Regions from separate parts of the Desulforhabdus amnigena genome, predicted to be linked through region 1. Evidence: riboswitches for the same ligand, from Rfam matches in the RefSeq annotation. Region 1 holds a riboswitch; the other holds the start of a gene.

The links. A riboswitch is a leader RNA that binds a small molecule or an ion and turns the genes downstream of it on or off. The one in region 1 is predicted to bind fluoride.
Region 2: another riboswitch for fluoride. It lies ahead of QMG16_RS17745 (cation:proton antiporter); the one in region 1 lies ahead of QMG16_RS14885 (dynamin family protein).

The regions. Positions count from the first base shown of each region.
Region 1 covers NZ_BSDR01000001.1:3,502,730-3,511,820, reverse strand. Annotated here, with positions in the region: gene nifU (Fe-S cluster assembly protein NifU) at 1-14, shown strand, start outside; gene nifS (cysteine desulfurase NifS) at 11-1,192, shown strand; gene epsC (serine O-acetyltransferase EpsC) at 1,348-2,304, shown strand; gene cysK (cysteine synthase A) at 2,387-3,313, shown strand; gene QMG16_RS14895 (hypothetical protein) at 3,785-3,988, opposite strand; gene QMG16_RS14890 (FmdE family protein) at 4,230-5,855, shown strand; fluoride riboswitch at 6,194-6,265, shown strand; gene QMG16_RS14885 (dynamin family protein) at 6,368-8,131, shown strand; gene crcB (fluoride efflux transporter CrcB) at 8,134-8,520, shown strand; gene QMG16_RS14875 (DUF190 domain-containing protein) at 8,534-9,091, shown strand, end outside.
Region 2 covers NZ_BSDR01000001.1:4,134,943-4,144,033, reverse strand. Annotated here, with positions in the region: gene QMG16_RS17760 (DUF190 domain-containing protein) at 195-1,475, opposite strand; gene crcB (fluoride efflux transporter CrcB) at 1,489-1,866, opposite strand; gene QMG16_RS17750 (universal stress protein) at 2,161-2,577, opposite strand; gene QMG16_RS17745 (cation:proton antiporter) at 2,603-3,859, opposite strand; fluoride riboswitch at 4,024-4,088, opposite strand; gene QMG16_RS17740 (SPFH domain-containing protein) at 4,412-5,266, opposite strand; gene QMG16_RS17735 (NfeD family protein) at 5,309-5,770, opposite strand; gene QMG16_RS17730 (IscS subfamily cysteine desulfurase) at 6,091-7,650, shown strand; gene QMG16_RS17725 (YMGG-like glycine zipper-containing protein) at 7,861-8,085, opposite strand; gene hrcA (heat-inducible transcriptional repressor HrcA) at 8,600-9,091, shown strand, end outside.

The sequences.
Region 1 (9,091 bases):
AGGTGTCCCAGTGAAAACCATTTATCTGGACAACAATGCCACGACACAAGTTGCCCCCGAAGTTCTGGAAGCCATGCTGCCTTACTTCCACGATCTTTATGGAAATCCCTCCAGCATGCATAGTTTCGGCGGGCAGGTGGGGCGAAAGCTTCGTGAAGCGCGGGAACAGGTGGCTGCACTCATTGGCGCCGTTCCAGGTGAAATCATCTTCACCAGTTGCGGCACGGAAAGCGACAATGCGGCCATCCGTTCAGCGCTCATTTCCCAACCGGAAAAGCGCCATATCGTGACCAGCAGGGTGGAGCACCCGGCCATCAAAGCCCTCTGTGCTCATCTGACCGACCAGGGGTATCGCGTGACCGAGCTTCCCGTGGATGGGGAAGGGCGGATCGATATGGATCAGTACGAAAAAAGTCTCACACCGGATACCGCCATAGTGAGCCTCATGTGGGCAAACAATGAAACGGGAGTGATTTTTCCCATAGAAGCCGCCGCTCAAATGGCTCGCTCTCGCGGCATCCTTTTCCATACCGATGCAGTGCAGGCGGTAGGCAAGATCCCCATCGACATGAGCAAGAGCGCCGTGAACATGCTCTCCATTTCCGGACACAAGCTCCACGCGCCCAAGGGGATCGGTGTGCTTTATGTCCGCAAGGGGACAAAATTCTCTCCCTTCCTCATTGGAGGGCACCAGGAAAAAAACAGGCGGGGTGGCACGGAAAACACCCCGAGCATCATCGCGTTGGGCAAAGCCTGCGAACTTGCGGCTCAAAATATGGAATTGGAAAACACGAAAGTCAAAGCGCTTCGAGACAAGCTGGAAAACGAGCTTCTCGCCCGCATTCCCAACAGCCGCGTCAACGGTGATCGAGTCAATCGTCTCCCCAATACCACGAACATCAGTTTTGAATTTGTGGAAGGGGAGGGCATCCTGTTGATGCTGGATGAATTTTCCATCTGCGCTTCCTCCGGATCGGCATGCACATCGGGATCTCTGCAGCCTTCCCACGTGCTCCGCGCCATGGGGGTTCCTTTTACGATGGCTCACGGATCCATCCGGTTCAGTCTGAGCATCTACAATACGGAAGAAGAGATTGACTTCGTGATCGAAAAACTTCCATCCATCATTGAAACCCTGCGGGGCATGTCCCCTTACTGGAAGGTAGGAGACCGAATTTGCTCAACCTATTAATCCTGCAACGAAGGTTCGAGAATAACGTGGTTCCCTCCCGGTGGGCAGCGTTCCGTTTTTTGCTGACCCTACGACGGAAATCCTGCCGCAGGGTCACCTGGTCGGCACGCACAAGGGGAACACAACCGGGAAGGCATGAAGGGATGATATAGAAAATGGACGAAACATCCAGAAAAGACCGGTGCAAGGCGGAAATGGAAGCCGCTCGCAGTTTCAGGAAGGAAGTGCCCGAGATTGTCAATCAGCTGGTTGAGACGTGCAACCGAACCGATTGCTTCAATCATGTGGGGCCTGAACCCATCCCCTCGCGAGAAACGGTAATCGACATCATTCACCGAATGAACAGGATTCTCTATCCCGGGTACTTCCTTCGGACCAGAGTGGACGAATTCAACTTGAGCTACTATTTTGGCCAGGAAGCCACAACACTTTACGAACACCTCTCAGAACAGATCACTCATGCTCTCAGACACGATTGCATTCGACATAACCTGGCCTGTGTGCAGTGCGAGGAGAGAGGACAGCAGACAGCCATCACGTTCATGCGTGAACTTCCCCGGCTGCGGGCGATTCTCGCTACAGACGTGCGGGCCGCTTATGAAGGAGACCCGGCTGCGGGGAGCTACGATGAAATCATATTCAGCTATCCGGGATTGTTTGCCATAACCGTTTCACGCATCGCACACCAGCTTTGGGAAGCGGGGGTTCCTTTGATTCCACGCATCATGACCGAATATGCTCACAGCATCACGGGGATCGATATTCACCCGGGGGCACACATCGGAGAAAGTTTCTTCATCGACCACGGAACCGGAGTCGTCATTGGGGAAACAACGGTCATTGGAGATCGAGTGAGGCTTTACCAGGGAGTCACCCTCGGAGCCCTCTCGCTCCCGAAAAATGCCGGCGAACAGCTCCGGCACAAAAAGCGCCATCCCACCATTGAAGACGACGTGATCATCTACGCCGGCGCCACCATATTGGGTGGTGATACGGTCATCGGCGCCCGCTCGCACATCGGAGGAAACGTCTGGATCACGGAATCCGTTCCACCGGATACCAAGGTCTTCATGAAAAAACCCGAGCTGATCTACAAGGAGAAATCGGACTGAACCGCCCCAAAACCGTAACGGGACGCCACAGGCGGACGGCTTGTTGCAACATCCGCTTGGATCTTGAAAGGGCAAGGAAACCATGCACGATCTATTTTCAAACATCATCGAAACAATAGGCTCTACGCCTCTGGTCCGGTTGAACCGCATCACTGAAGGCCTTCCGGCTACGATACTCGCCAAGCTGGAATTCAAAAATCCTCTGGGCAGCGTGAAAGACCGCATCGGAGCATCCATGATCGAGGCGGCGGAAGCCCAAGGCTTCATTGAGGCGAAAACCCTGATCGTGGAACCTACCAGTGGGAATACGGGGATTGCCCTCGCTTTTGTCTGTGCGGCCAAAGGATATCCGCTCGTTCTGACCATGCCCGAAACCATGAGCGTGGAAAGACGCAAACTCCTCAAGCACTTGGGGGCGGAACTCATTCTCACACCCGGCCAGGAGGGCATGAAAGGGGCAATCAACAAAGCCAAAGAAATCCTGGCGCAAAATCCTCACGCATACATGCCCAATCAGTTCGCCAACCCGGCCAACCCGGAAATCCATCGCCGAACGACGGCTGAAGAAATCTGGAGGGACACTCATGGAAAGGTGGACTTCCTGGTAGCAGGGGTCGGAACGGGGGGAACGATCACAGGAGCGGGGGAGGTGCTGAAGAAACGCAATCCCTCTCTTAAGGTCATCGCGGTGGAACCCAGGGATTCACCGGTTCTCTCAGGCGGGCAGCCCGGCCCTCACAAGATACAGGGAATCGGAGCCGGATTCGTTCCCGAGGTCCTGAACGTCAGGATCATCGACGAAATCATCCAGGTAACGAACGATCAGGCATTTGAAACGGCAAGAGATCTCGCCAGGAGGGAAGGGATTTTGTGTGGCATTTCTTCCGGCGCCGCAACTTTTGCAGCCCTGGAAATAGCTCGCCGCCCGGAAAACAAGGGAAAGCGTATAGTGACCGTTCTGCCCAGCACGGGTGAGCGTTATCTGAGCACAGAGCTTTTTATCGATTGAGGGATACCTTAATATGCTCTGTGCCCTCCGTGTCTCCGTGGTGAATAGAGGGATATTGGAATCCTCCAACTCCCTCAGATCTTTTATATGAAAAAGGTTCATAGCTCATGGCTCATGATAACATCGCTTTTCAAGAGCGTTTTCCGCTTTCCCTATTGCCTTGCATCTCTTTGCCTTTTTTCATTTTTCGTTGTGACCGTTCCGGTCATGGGAGTTAATAGTCAGCAACCTTTCTTCCAAAGAGTCATGAGCCACCAACCCATCCGAATCTGAGCGATTCTCGAAAACAAAAGAAGCGGCATCCTCACATCATGGCATCAAAACTTATCAAAGGCCATAGGAGCGGTATATTCAACCTTTATAAAGGCACGGGCGGGAGGCTGGTTTTTCTGAAGGATTTTTGCCGAAATCTGATGATATCCTTCCTGGTCCGTTCTGAACTCAAAATAAAGGGGATTCTGTCCCGAAGCGTTACCGGTTTTTTTGATGGTTCCCGGCCAGCTTGCTCTTGTCGCCATTCTCATCGGGTTTTTCGATCAACAGTCCGACTTTTCGCTCTCCTTCCGTGTAGACCCAAACCTTGACATCGGAGTGGGCTTCAATCCAGATGGATCCACCTGTGGAATAATCACCGAAACGAATCTTTCCACTTTTTTCATGACTACCTCCTTCCAATTGGAAGTGCTGAAGCGTTGACCTTCATTGAGCAATTTATCCCAAATCGCCTTTCCTGGCAGATTTACAACTTTTCCTTGACTCAAAACTTTATAAATATTTATAATTATTTAGTTTATACTATGAGTTGCATAATTGAAATTGTCATTTCATTTTTCATTACATCGCGTTTCCCTTTGGGCAGGCAGCAACCTGGCAAAGAGAGCAGGCTTTTACGGGACACGCAGGGAAATTGCAGAAGATGGCAATCGGTTCCTATTCATATGAAGAGTTTTTGCGTCTGGTGGAATCTTTCCATGGATACATGGCGCCTGGAGTCGCGATGGGGGGCTTCATGGTGGATCTTGCCGGAAAACACATTCCGGAAGGCGTTCTTTTTGATGCCATATCCGAAACGCCCAAAGACATCCCCGACGCCATTCAACTCCTGACACCATGCACGATGGGAAATGGCCGGCTCAAAGTGATCAATCTCGGCCGTTATGCACTGAGCCTGTTCGATATGCACGAGGGCAACGGGATTCGCGTGTTTCTGGACCTGCAGAAGCTCCATGCCTGGCCGGAAATAAAGACCTGGCTGTTCCAACTCAAAGCGAAAATCGACCAGGACAAACTCCTGGAAGAGATCCAGCGGGCGGGACCAGACATTCTGGGAATACAGCCGATACAGGTATGTGCGGAACACATCGGAAAACCTGAAAGAAGGCGGATAGCTACCTGCATCCTGTGCGGAGAGGCCTATCCGGCACAGGACGGTGGAATCTGCCGTGGCTGTCAGGGGGAAGGTCCTTATTTGAACACGGGAGATCAGGAAAAATTGCATGCCGGCCCGCCAGGGCTGAAGGCCCTGGCCGTGGAGGACGCCATGGGAAAAGAGCTTCTCCATGACTTGACACAGATCATTCCAGGGAAAAGCAAGAAACCGGCTTTCCTACACGGCCAGCAAATCAACATTGGAGATCTTTGCCGGTTACAGCAGATGGGACGTCGGCATGTCTATGTACTGGACGACAACTTGCCCGAATCCGATTGGGTGCACGAAAACGATGCGGCGCTGGCTTTCGCAAGAGCCATGGCAGGGGAGGGCGTTTCCTTTTCCGGCCCTCCCCGGGAAGGCAAAGTGTCATTCACTGCCGCCCGTTCCGGTCTGTTCGTGGCCGAAACGGAACGCATGGAACGGTTCAACCTGCTTTCCGGCGTCATGTGCGCGAGTCTAAAGAGCTATACAATGGTGGACGAACAATGCACCCTGGCCGGAACCCGGGCCATCCCCCTTTTCCTTCCTCGCGGAGACTTCCACCGCGCCCTCTCTATTCTTCAGAAAGGGCCTCTGTTTCGGGTGCTTCCCATGCGAAAAGCCAGGGTGGGCGTTCTGGTGACCGGAAATGAAATCTTTGAAGGGTTGGTGGAGGATAAGTTCATCCCCATCATCATGTCCAAAGTGGAATCCTTTGGCTGCACGGTGGTTCGATCCCTGATTGTTCCGGACGCCTGTGACGACATAAGCCGCGGGATAGAAAGTCTCCTCCAGGCCGGTGCGGATCTCCTGGTGACCACTGCGGGACTCTCCGTCGACCCCGACGATGTCACCCGCCGAGGTCTTGCAGATGCTGGGGCTACCGACATGCTTTACGGGGCACCGATACTTCCGGGCGCCATGACCCTTCTGGCGCGCATAGGAAAGGCGCAGGTGATAGGAGTCCCCGCATGCGCTCTCTATTTCAAGACCACAAGTTTCGATCTCCTTTTGCCACGATTGCTGGCTGGAATCACCATCGAGCGCAGCGACCTGGCCAAGCTGGGACACGGCGGTCTTTGCATGGAATGCAAAACCTGCACCTACCCCAAGTGTCCCTTCGGGCGCTAGGGTATTGAAGTGCTTATGTAATTATGTATAGAACCGTCATGACCAAAGCGAAGGGACTACATTTTATACGGAGGAGATCCAGAAAAAACAGCATTCAAAAAAAATCAAATTCCTTTTCAGATGCCGAATGGACAGAGGCCTGACCCGGTATCCATGTGAAGGTTCTCTTTTGATGTCCTTCCATCAAGCGTCCAAATTCAAAGGGAAAAATGGACTCAGCCCAGTGCAAGACCCGAGGCAATCCACTAAAATTCCTTATCAACTATGATTTCAAGCGATTGACCTCATTACCACTTGCTTATCAGGGTCTTTCCTGTTAATTTTTCTTTTAAATACGATATCCCACAGGTGATGAGGTCCGCCGGACAACCGCCCCGGCCGTTTTTGGGGCTGATGACTTCTACTTCCAGACAGGAGGTAGAAGTTTTTTATTTTGGGGGTGATCATTCCTTTCAGATCAGGTGAAGTGTATTCGGATTTCTCTTCCCCCTACCCGAAAAGGAGATGGACTCATGAACGATTATGATCGTCTGAAGCAGAACCTGCTTACAGCTCTGGAAATCCTGAAACCGCTGGTCCATGAGGAGCACCGGCAAGCTCTCGCCGAGGTCGGTGCAAAACTGAAAGAGGAAGTCTTCAATCTGGTCATCCTGGGCCAGTTCAAGCGAGGCAAATCCACCTTCATCAACGCCCTCCTGGGAGAAGATCTGCTCCCGACAGCCATCGTGCCCCTGACTTCGGTCGTGACGATCATCCAATACGGGCCAGAGGTACAAGTGCGCGTTCGATTTTTAAACGGAAGTGAAGAGGAGATACCCCTCTCCAAACTTCCGGACTACATCACCGAGCGGGGAAATCCCAAAAACCGGAAAAACGTGCATGAGGTCACCATTTTTCACCCTTCGCCCTATCTCCAAGGCGGAGTGCGCATCATCGACACCCCCGGCGTCGGCTCCGTCTATCGCCACAACACTGATGTAGCCTATCGTTATCTTCCTTATGTTGATGCGGGGATTTTCATCATCTCCGTCGACCCGCCCCTTTCGGAAAGTGAACACCTGTTTCTCAAGGATATCCGGGATTATGTAGATAAGATCTTTTTCGTCGTGAACAAGATCGATCAGGTGTGCGACGAGGATCGTAAGGAATCCATGGAGTTCACTCGAGAGATCCTATGCATGGACCTGAACCGCAAGGACGTGACGCTGTATCCCCTTTCCGCACGATGTGCCCTCGAGGCCAAGACCGGCAGCGATGCAGCCAAACTCGAACAAAGTCTGCTCCCAGGCTTCGAAGAACAACTGCGATCTTTCCTGTTGCACGAGAAGGGTCTGGTTCTGCTGCAGTCGACCACGCAAAATCTCCTTCGGCTCGTATCCGGCGAAACTGTTGCTCTGCAGCTGGAGCAGGAGGCCGTCAAGCTCCCGGTTCAGGAGCTGACCGGCAAGATTGCACGCTTTGAAGAAGAAATACGGGGTATCACCAGGGACAAAGAGCACCATAGCTATCTGCTGCGCGGGCACATGGGAAAGATCACGACAATACTGGACGATGAAATCCGATCATTCAAACAAGCAAATCTTCCCATCCTTCATGAAGCTCTTGAGCAGGAATACGCCCGCAAACTGCAGCAAGGGGGACGCCTGCGCGAGGAACTGGAGCAGTTCGTCTTCGACAAAATTCGAGAGGCTTTCGAACCGTGGCGGCTTCACATCACGGAGTTGATCGCTTCCACTTTGGCTGATGCGCATCAGGATCTCGCTACCAGGACCAATGAGGTGATCGAGCGCATAATGGAACTCACGAGCAGCATTTTTCAATTGCCCCTCAAGCCCTTCACCGCAGTAGAACCCCTCAGCAGCAAGAGCCGTTTCTACTTTCTCCTGAAGGACGACCCTGTGGGGCTGGAACTCATCCAGCTCGCGGTCACGAGTTCTCTTCCCCAATTCATCGTCAAAAAAATGATCCTCAACAACATGAAGACGGCGATTACACAACTCGTCGATCGCCACTGCGGCCGCGTACGTTACGATCTCCTCCAGCGACTGCAAAAGACAGCCGCCGATTTCCAGAAAGCCCTCACCGAGCGCATCGATCAGACCCTGGACGGCATTCGTGGAGCACTCGCGAAGGCGCTCGCCATGAAGCAGCGGAGTGAATCCGATGTGCAGCAAAACCTCGGTGCACTGGACCTGAAACTGCAGTCCATTTCCGACATTCAGTCTCAACTTCTCCAATGGAGCCAGGATCTGTCTCTTTTGGATGCAGCAAGGTAGAAATGAAACAGGAACTCATCAAGATTCTTTTGATCATGCTTGGCGGCAGCCTCGGAGCCACTTGCCGTTATGGGACCTCTTTGCTCGCGGCACGGCTTTTCGGCACCCGGTTCGCCTGGGGCACGCTTATCGTGAACCTGGTCGGGTGCTTTCTCATCGGCTTTGCCTTCAGTCTGGCGGATCGGACTCGCTGGATGGGGACGCTCCCTCGCCTGTTTTTTGTGACGGGTTTTCTGGGAGCCCTCACCACTTTTTCAACCTTTGCCCTGGAGAGCACGAACTTCTTGCGCGCGGCATCTCACTGGTTGACATTGGCAAATTTTCTCGCCAACAATCTGGTGGGAATGGTCCTGGTTTTGCTGGGAATGTGGATTGGGCGCTTGATCTAAGAGGAACTACGACATGCTGGAATACAAGGCCATCGAAATTTTCACAAGTGAGGAAGTCCGCTGGCAGGGCAAACCGTTGAGCGAGGCTATCATTCAGTTCGTTTCGGGTTTGAAGATCGCGGCGCGCTGCATGGTGACCCGCGGAACGGACGGTTGCTACGAAAGTGGTGAAATCGCCACCAGGAAACTGGAGGTGCTCTCATACAATATGCCGGTTCGAATCCATGTCATCCTGCCCGCCGGCGAACTGGAGCGCGTCCTCCCGGATATCGATAAGATGGTCACGGATGGCATTGTGGTAGTGCACCACCTGGATGTGGTCAGTCACAAAATCCGCACTCGCCTCATTCCCCAACAGGTCAAGGTACGGGACGTGATGACGGCCAACCCCAGGACCGTCACGCCATCGACACCTTTGGATGAAGTGGTCCGGCTGCTACTCTCGTCCATCTTCACCGGGCTTCCGGTCGTGGACCAGGCCAACCGCCCTGTTGGGGTCATTTCGCAAGGGAATCTCATCTATCGTGCCGGTATGCCCTTGAGGCTCTGCTTGCTCGCAGAATCCGACCAG
Region 2 (9,091 bases), 630 kb from region 1:
GAAACCCCGACCTACAATTCTCATGGTCGGGGATGAATATTCCCGGATGTGTTCATGACATGTTGGACCGATCGAGAGCCTCTTTCATCGCCATGAAACAAGACCTCTCCGATTATGCAGCAGGGATGGAAGAGGTACGGACCACCCAAATCCCCCTTCCAGGTTTTTTCCTGGCAGGGGGATTTTCGTTTCTTCTATGAGGAGGCAAATCCCGTACGCAGAAGCGAATCGCGGTTGATCATCCCCTTGAATTTACCCTCCAGGTCGAGCACCGGTAGGCGTTTAATGGCTCCCTCGAGCATGAGTTTGATAGCCTCCTCGATGGGGGTGTCCTCGCGAACCGTCACGATGTTGGTATTCATCACATCGGCGGCCGTCCTCGCACGCAGATACTCGCTCAACTCCTTGTACCGTTGGCCCCGCTCGGTAAAGGGGATCTTGCTGACGAAATAATCCCAAATTCCGGGATGGTAGTCCGAAAAAGAAGCGAGCAGATCCCGGTCTGAAATGAGCCCGAGAAAATGTCCTTCCTTGTCCACGACACAAACCCGCTGAATGTCGTTACAAGCTATGATGCGTATCACCTCCTCGACGGGGGTATCCGGAAGCACCATAGAGGTGTCCCGGCGCATGATATCGGAAACAAATCGCAGTCCGCGGACAAGAATGTTTTTATCCTGCAGGGCGGGCCAGTTCGGACATTCTTTCATAACGGTGCGAAAGACATCCACGCGGGACAGTATGCCAATGAGCTTTCCTGCTTCGTCCACGACGGGAAGGCGTTTTACCTTCTTCTCCAGCATGAGGCCTACGGCCTCCGTCACCAGTCTGTCCTCTCCTACGGTAACGGCCGGCTGCGTCATGACTTCTTGGGCCTGCTTCGGAGCAAGAGATTCGAGGATGGCCTCACGCTTTTCACGATCCGATTCGGACAAGAGCCCCAGCCGCATGGGCAGACCGGCTTTGTAGATCAAGTCTCCCTGTGCAATGACTCCAACCGGGCGGTTTTCCCCATCAACCACGGGAAGACCAGTGAAGACGGAAGAGAGCAGCAGCCTGGTCACTTCGCTCAAGGGCGTTTCTGTGGCGACTTTCTTTGGATTAGGAGTCATTATGTCCCGGACTTTAACGTGTCTTGGTATGAATCGGCCACGGGTCTTATGGGATATGACATCTACATCCCTGGCTGCTATGATGCCGTCCGTGACCATTCGTTCCACTGTGGAAAGAACGCGCTCGAATTCGAAAACAGGCAAGACGATGGTTATACGCACAGGCATGTTGTAAGAAAGAACCTCCAGCCTTCCGGTGGCAATCTCCCCACTCTCGTAGGAACCCTCTATTCCTCTCGTAACCATGCATCGCGCTGCGATTTTGAGATCGCTCACATGCTGAACGACGGCGCTGTAGAGTGGCTGTCCCTGCCACCTGGCCTCCTCATTGGTGAATATCTCGATGACTTTGTACTGCAGCATGGTCAGCTTCTCCCTATCTCAGTCGACCAACCCACATGCCAAGAAAAACAAGGGCTGTGCCAATAAGGTTGTTGGAAAGAAAATTAGCCGCTGTAACGAGGTATGTTTCCGCACGCATGGAGTTGACCGTCTCCAAAGCAAAGGTTGAAAAGGTCGTAAGAGCCCCGAGGAACCCGGTCATGAAAAAGAGCCGCAGCGAAGGATTCATGATGCTTACCCCCCGATCGGCCAGGGTAAAAGAGAGGCCGATGAGAAAACAGCCCGAAAGGTTTACAATGAGTGTTCCAAACGGAAACCGGCTTCCAAAGAGCTTTGCAGCCAGCAGCGATACACCGTAACGGGAAAGTGCTCCAAGGCTTCCGCCGACCATGACAAAAAAAATCTTCATCATCCATCCATCAGTCCGAATGAACCCCAATTTGCGCCAAAAATTCCACTTCTGCACATACTCTCTGTTTTGAACGTGCCTCACCTTTGGACTCGGTGAGGATTTACGCTTTCGTAATTTCCGCCCCACTGGATCACTCCCTAAGAATTGGAACCGCTCTTTGATGAGCGAGGCTAGGTACTCGGGCCGATAGATGATGATCTTGCTTTTAAGCAGTTTCTGGAGGTGAGGATGCAATGCGCGGCCCTCCGGAAGAGGGCATGAAGAAGGAAAGCCGCATATTCCTCTCGTGCCGGGTCATCGCACCACAATCACCGTGCAGTGGGCATAACTTATAACCCGTTTCGCCACAGATCCGAGCAACCACCTTTGCAAAAGGCTTTCTCCGCGATGGCCCATCACGATGGCATCCGCATTTTCCTCGTTGGCCAGATGCACGATCTGTTCGGCCGGATGCCCCACCTTTACCAGAAAGGTTGCATCAACGCCTGCGGACTCCGCCAACTCCTTGAGACACTTGAAATGTCCCTCGAAGTACTCGGTAGCACTCTCGAGCACCGCTTCGAACTCCACAGTAATGGGGGGTTCGGGCGGATGGGCCACGGAGAGCACCATCATTTTGGCAGAAAATTTGGATGCTATATCGAGAGCAAGCTTATAGGCCTTTTCCGATTGTTTGGAACCGTCATAGGCGACAATCAATTTACTGAACATAGGATTCATCTCCTTTCTCTACGGTTCAATTTCCTTTTTCATTATTGGTTTTGGTGGGCTTTCTTTTTAGCACGGGCAGAATCTTCTTGCCTCCTTCCGCCCTTCTGGAAGTCTTCTTCACAGATGCCGACGATGCCTCGAGAAGATGTAGGGGCAGGAAGAAGGCATTGGCAATCAAAGTAGGAACCACGGCGCTTCCCACCACAGTGGCAACGAGATAGGAATATTGTGAGGTATCGATGATCCCATGAGAAAGTCCGAAAAGGGCTGAGATGCTCCCAAAGGTAAGACCGGTGGACATGAGGAGCGTCGTGTACATCCCCTCTTTACCTGCACCGTTGAAAGCCTTGGTCACCGGATAGACGGCAACGAGCTTGGTTACAATCTTTGTGACGAGGAGGATCAGGAAAATGGCAGGGGCAGCGATGAGAGCAGGAACCGAGACGAAGGAGCCCGCTCGAATAAAGTAGAAGGGGGTGAGCAGTCCGAAGGTGAGGGTCCTGAGTCTCCGTATGAGCATATGGTCTTTGCCCACGGTACCGGCAAGGACCATTCCGATCAAATAAGCGGGAAGAACCGCCTCGCTGTCCGCCCACGATGCGAGAAACCCCATCCCAAAGAGGCAGAGAAGAAGGTACTTTGCTTCGAGCTCGGAAGGCCTTCCGCCATAGCGTTTGAAAAAGCGGGGAGTGAGATAAGGAAGCAAAGTGAACACGACTACGCCCACCCCAGCGAAGATAACCGTTTTCATGGTAAAGGGCGCAAAGATGAGCCCTAGGGCAAGCACCGTTCCAAGATCTGTTATGAAGCAGGCGGCAAGCACGGTTTTCCCATAGATACTGGTGTTTAAACCAAATTCCAGCATGACGGCGTAGACTACGGCAACCGACGTAGTGGAAAGGGCCACACCGGTAAGCCAGCTCGCCTGGGGAGTCCAATGCAAAAGATAATGGGCAACAGCGGCGCACCCGAGGAAGGGAACAACAAAGCTTGCAAGGCCGATCCCTACAGCCTCTTTCCATTTTTCCCTGAAGACGCTCGGATCGAGTTCGGCTCCGGCCAGGAAAGTCAGAATGATCGCACCGGTTCCGGAAAGGAATTTGATCCACGGATCATTGGCTCCCAGAACAGCACCGCCAAGGAGCGCTCCGATCACCAATTGGGCGACTGTTCCCACTACAATTTCGGAAAGGGCGGTTGCGATCCCGAACCAGATGGAAAGCAGTGTCGCAATGAGGGCCAATCCCAGCCAAAGTGTTGCCAACAGCCATGTTTCAGTCATCGTGGCAATCCTTTCCTGCAAGGGTTCAATTCTTCCGGTGTTACTCTTGAAGTAAGGATATCCGAAAAAGTGATGCTCATAAAAAAAAGCTCCTCCAGGCCTTAGCCAAGTAGGAGCTTTCGTTTGATAGTGAAAAACTCCCACCAGGCGTCCAAAAATTGGTTGGCTTGGTAGGAGTCATCAGCCAGGATCGGCGATTAGCGGGGTGGACTCCATCACCACTGTCTGCAATGCCTTAAAACATTAAGGCACCAAGATTATTAACATAAGGGGAATGCCGGATCAAGCCTCTTTTCCAGAAATCCCCGCACTTTTTCGCAACAGGTAGTATTCATTTTAGGGAGTGAGTCGCTCTTGCAATCTCCATTCACTACGGAGGCACAGAGATCACGGAAGAATCCCTTAGGAATTCCAAAATGTTCTCCGTGCCCTCCGTGTCTCCGTGGTGAATAACAAGATATGAAAATCCGCCAATTCTTTTAGGGAATCACTTTGACGGGTTAAAGGCTTTCGCCCGGCAACCTCAGACATTGAGCGATACAGTTATAAATTCTATTTATTCAAAGCGCTCATGATCCCTTTCACCGCGGCAGGAATGTCGGCAGGGAGGAGAACGATCTTCGAGTTCTGCGATGTGGAAAGGTTTTTGACCGCCTCGATATACCTTTCACCCAGGAGGAACATGACGGGCAGGTCATTTTCCTGGACGGCTTCCGTGATTTTCCTGATGGCGATCTGGCTTGCTTCAGCCAGAACGACCTTTGCCTGGGCATCGCGCTTGGAGGCTTCGAGGCGGCCTTCCGCTTCGAGGATGGCAGCAGCTTTTTCACCGTCCGCCCGCGTCACGGTCGCCCTTCGCTGCCTTTCGGCGGCCGCCTGCTCTTCCATGGCCCTCTGCATGGTTTCAGAAGGATTGATGTCCTGGATTTCCACCGTTTTGAGAGTGATTCCCCAATCGGCGATATCGTCGGAGATGGCCGTCTTCAGCCGTGCCTTGATCATGTCCCTCGAAGAAAGAGCGTCATCCAGGTCCATTTCGCCCACAATGGAACGCAAAGAGGTCTGCACCAGGTTTTGAATGGCAAACCGGTAGTCCTCGACCCCATACACGGCTTTTTCCGGGGAAACGATATTGATGTAGGCCACCGCGTTGACTATGATGACGGCATTGTCCTTGGTGATGACCTCCTGCGAGGGGATATCCAGGACGATGTCTTTTGTGGTCACCTTATAGGCGACCGTATCGATGTAGGGCACAACGACATTGAGGCCCGGTCCGAGGGTCTTGTGATACTTCCCCAGCCGTTGCACAACCTGCTTGCTGCCCTGAGGCACGATTCTCACCCCCAGAGCGATGGTCACCAAAACCAGAATAAAGAAAACCCCTGCAACAACCAATCCCGCCATAGCCTTCTCCTCCTCTCCAGATTTTTTAGATGCTTCAGATGATTACGCGGATTCCTTCCTCTCGACAATGAGTGTGTTGCCGGAAAAATCCCTGACAACAACCCGCTCCCCCAGACTCACTTTGCTTTCACAGATAAAAGGCCATTCATCGTCTCCCAAAATGGGCGTGGTGAAACGAACGATGCCCCGCTTTCCTTCTTCTGGGACCTTGATGACCTGTCCGACTTCCCCCAGAACGGCTTCCCTGGAAATACCTGCCTTGGTGCGGTCGGCCATCAGAGGTCTGAAGAATTTGAACCAAAGGAACGTGAACAGGCTGGAAGCGACAGCCCAGATGAACAGCTGCCAGCTCAGAGCAAGATCCGGGATCAACCAGAGCACCCCGCTGAGAAGAATAGCTCCCAGTCCAAACCAAAAAATGGTAAAGCTCGGGATGAACAATTCGGCGATCACAAGGACCATTCCAAAGACAAGCCAGTGCCAGTAAAGCAGTTTGAAATCCATGCAGGCTTCTTCTCCCTTCACGGTGCGATTTCTATCATGCTGCTCGTTTTTCATGCCCTCACAAAAGAAAATATCCCATCCTGTCGGCTATGACGCCCCTTTTCTTTATATGAAAAAAGGCTCATGGTTCATAGCTCATGGCTCATAGTAATAACATCGCTTTTCAAAAGCGTTTCCCACTTTCCCTATTGCATTGCATTCCTTTGCGTTTTTTCATTTTTCGTTGCGACCGCTCCGTTCATGGAGGGTAATGGAGAAGATGGATGAAAATGTTTATACTGAAAGCCTCATGTTTTGATCGTTTTTTGAAAGGAAATCTATTGAAAACTGTAACAGCCGCTATTTTGATTCGAGAAGGCCGTATTCTCATTGCCCGACGCAGGGCCGGAACCCACCAGGAATTCAAGTGGGAATTTCCGGGGGGAAAGGTCGAGGTGGGGGAAACCCCTGAAGAATGTCTGAAGCGGGAAATCAAGGAAGAACTTCAAATTGAAGTCCGTATCGGTGCTTTTCTCTGGGAAAGTATTTACCATTACTCTCAAGATTCCATAAGGTTGCTTGCCTATGAGACTTTTTGGGAAAGCGGTGAAATGGTCCCAACCGTTCATGAAGCTATCGAATGGGTTTCCGTGGAGGATATGAAGGATTATGATTTTGCCCCCGCAGACATCCCCTTCGTCAGGAAGCTGATCGAAAGAAAAACCGAGTCAAACGGGGAATGCTTAAAAAAGGAGTCAAAATTGAAACCCATTTATTTGGATTATAACGCAACCACTCCCATTGATCCGCAAGTCGCCGGAGCCATGCTGCCTTTTATCCATGAGCACTTCGGGAACCCATCCAGCAGCCACGTCTTTGGAACCAAAGCCAAATCCGCTGTCGAGAGAGCACGAAAACAGATTGCAGAAGTGCTCCACTGCACCCCGGATGAATTCATTTTCACCAGCGGCGGATCGGAATCCAACAATTACGCCATAAAGGGCGTTGCGCGCGCCTATCTGGGCAAAGGCAATCACATCATAACGTCATCCGTGGAACATCCTGCTGTAACAGAAGTTTGCCGCTACCTGGAAGGATTGGGTTACGAGGTGACTTATCTGCCCGTCGACTCCTACGGCCGGGTAAACCTGCAAGAACTCGAAGAAGCCATCACACCCAAAACCATTCTGATCACCGTCATGCATGCCAACAACGAAGTGGGCACCATTGAACCCATCAGGGAAATCAGCCTCATTGCCCATCGGCACGGAATCCTGGTCCACACGGATGCCGCTCAGTCCATAGGCAAAATCCCGGTTCATGTGGATGACCTGGGAGTGGATCTCCTTTCAGTGGCAGGACATAAGCTCTATGCTCCCAAAGGAATTGGAGGATTGTTCATTCGATCGGGCGTTCGACTTGAAAAACTGATTCATGGTGCAAATCACGAAAGGAACATGCGGGCAGGTACGGAAAATGTCATAGAAATTGTGGGATTGGGAGAAGCCTTTCAGATGGTCGGCGAGAATTCTCAAAGCTATCGGGAACACTTGCAAAAAATGCGAGATCTGCTGGAAACCCGTTTGAAGGGCGAATTTGCCGACATCAGAATCAACGGCCATCCGGAAATGAGACTGCCCAACACTTCCAGTGTCAGCTTCAAGGGAGTTGGAGCCAACGTTATTCTTGCCGGGATGCGGAACGTTGCCGCTTCCGCCGGTGCAGCATGCCATAGTGAAGGAGTGCAGGTATCGAGCGTACTCAAAGCGATGGGCATCCCTCTGGAATATGCAATGGGGACCATCCGGTTTTCGGTGGGGCGTTTCACTACGGCAGAAGAAATCGATCGCGCAATGGAGGATATCTCTTCCGCCGTACGGGATTGCGCGAGACAAGCGTAGTCCGGTTGAAACGGACGGCAGGAATTGCAAGTCGCATCTTCCGAGCGAAACCCAACGAGAAGAAAGCTTTCATCTTGGGTTTCGCTCGGCAATCTCCGGTCAACAATGAGTCGGGCCCAACCACCGAATCCAGCCTACCCTTCACACCATATAAATGGCCACGCAATGAATGAAGGCCATCCGGATTCAACGACTCCGATGCGAATCACCTTACTTTTGGAGCTGATCGACCACTACTCCACCAACAGCCCCGGCAGCAGCCCCGGCTACGGCGCCCACAGCGAGAGAACCGCCCACAATGGCCGCAGCCCCAACGCCGGCCGCCGTCCCAATGGCGCTGCCGCTCAATATGCGTTGTTCAGTCCGTGACATTCCGGCACAACCAAAAAGAGAGAAGACCAAAACCAGAACCACCAGAATCCTACAGGACTTCATCCTAGATACCCCCCTTCAGCAGATCTTCCTGGATTGTTATTTTCGCAGGAGAACAGTCTCAACCCATCACTCCCCTACGAGAGGAGCCGTACGTCAGCAGATAACACGGATTACTCCCAAAAGCGCTTCAGGTCAAATGAATCTATTCGCTTGATCGGCAAGAATCATTGTCTCTGTCACCCTGACGACCGCTGTTGCCATGAGCTATGAACCTTTTCCCCTATAAACCTCTTGACTCATGAGTTATCATTATCAATGGAAAGAAAACTCTTTCCTCCTCGGGGGGAGTCAGGTTTCCCCCTCCTCCTTCCTGACTCCCCCCCTTCTTCAATTTTGCTTTTTTCGCGTCATGACTGCCCTCCCAGTAAAGCCTGAATTCAGGCGCATCATAAATTCATCGTTCAAACAGCGATAATGTTCATGTGTGACTTGACAAAATGATGCGACATTACTAGGTTAGTTTAGCACTCATCTTCAAGGAGTGCTAATTTATCTATTGAATGGAGAGTCGCTCGTGACCGAACTTACAAAACGTGACCAACAGGTGCTGGAAGCTGTCATTACCGACCACATTCAGAGTGGAGAGCCGGTAGGATCGCGGACCATATCCAAGCGCTACGGGCTGAAGGTGAGTTCGGCGACCATCCGGAATGTCATGGCAGATTTGGAGGAGATGGGCTTCCTTCAGCAACCTCATACTTCTGCCGGGCGCGTGCCCACGGAAAAAGGCCTTAGATTTTATCTCGACTCCATAATGAAATTTAAGGAAATGGAGGAAGAGGAACGCCGCCTCATTCGTCAAGCTTTGCAGGAAACACAAAAGGATATGAAGGCACTGCTACAGCGGACCTCTCGAATACTTTCCAGGTTCTGCAAACAGGCGGGCGTTGTTTTGTGGCCAAAGATTTCGCTGACGCGGTTGAAGCAAATAGAATTCATTCGGTTGAGACCCCACCAGATCATGGCTATCCTTATCTCGAAATCCGGGCTGGTGCATCATGCGGTT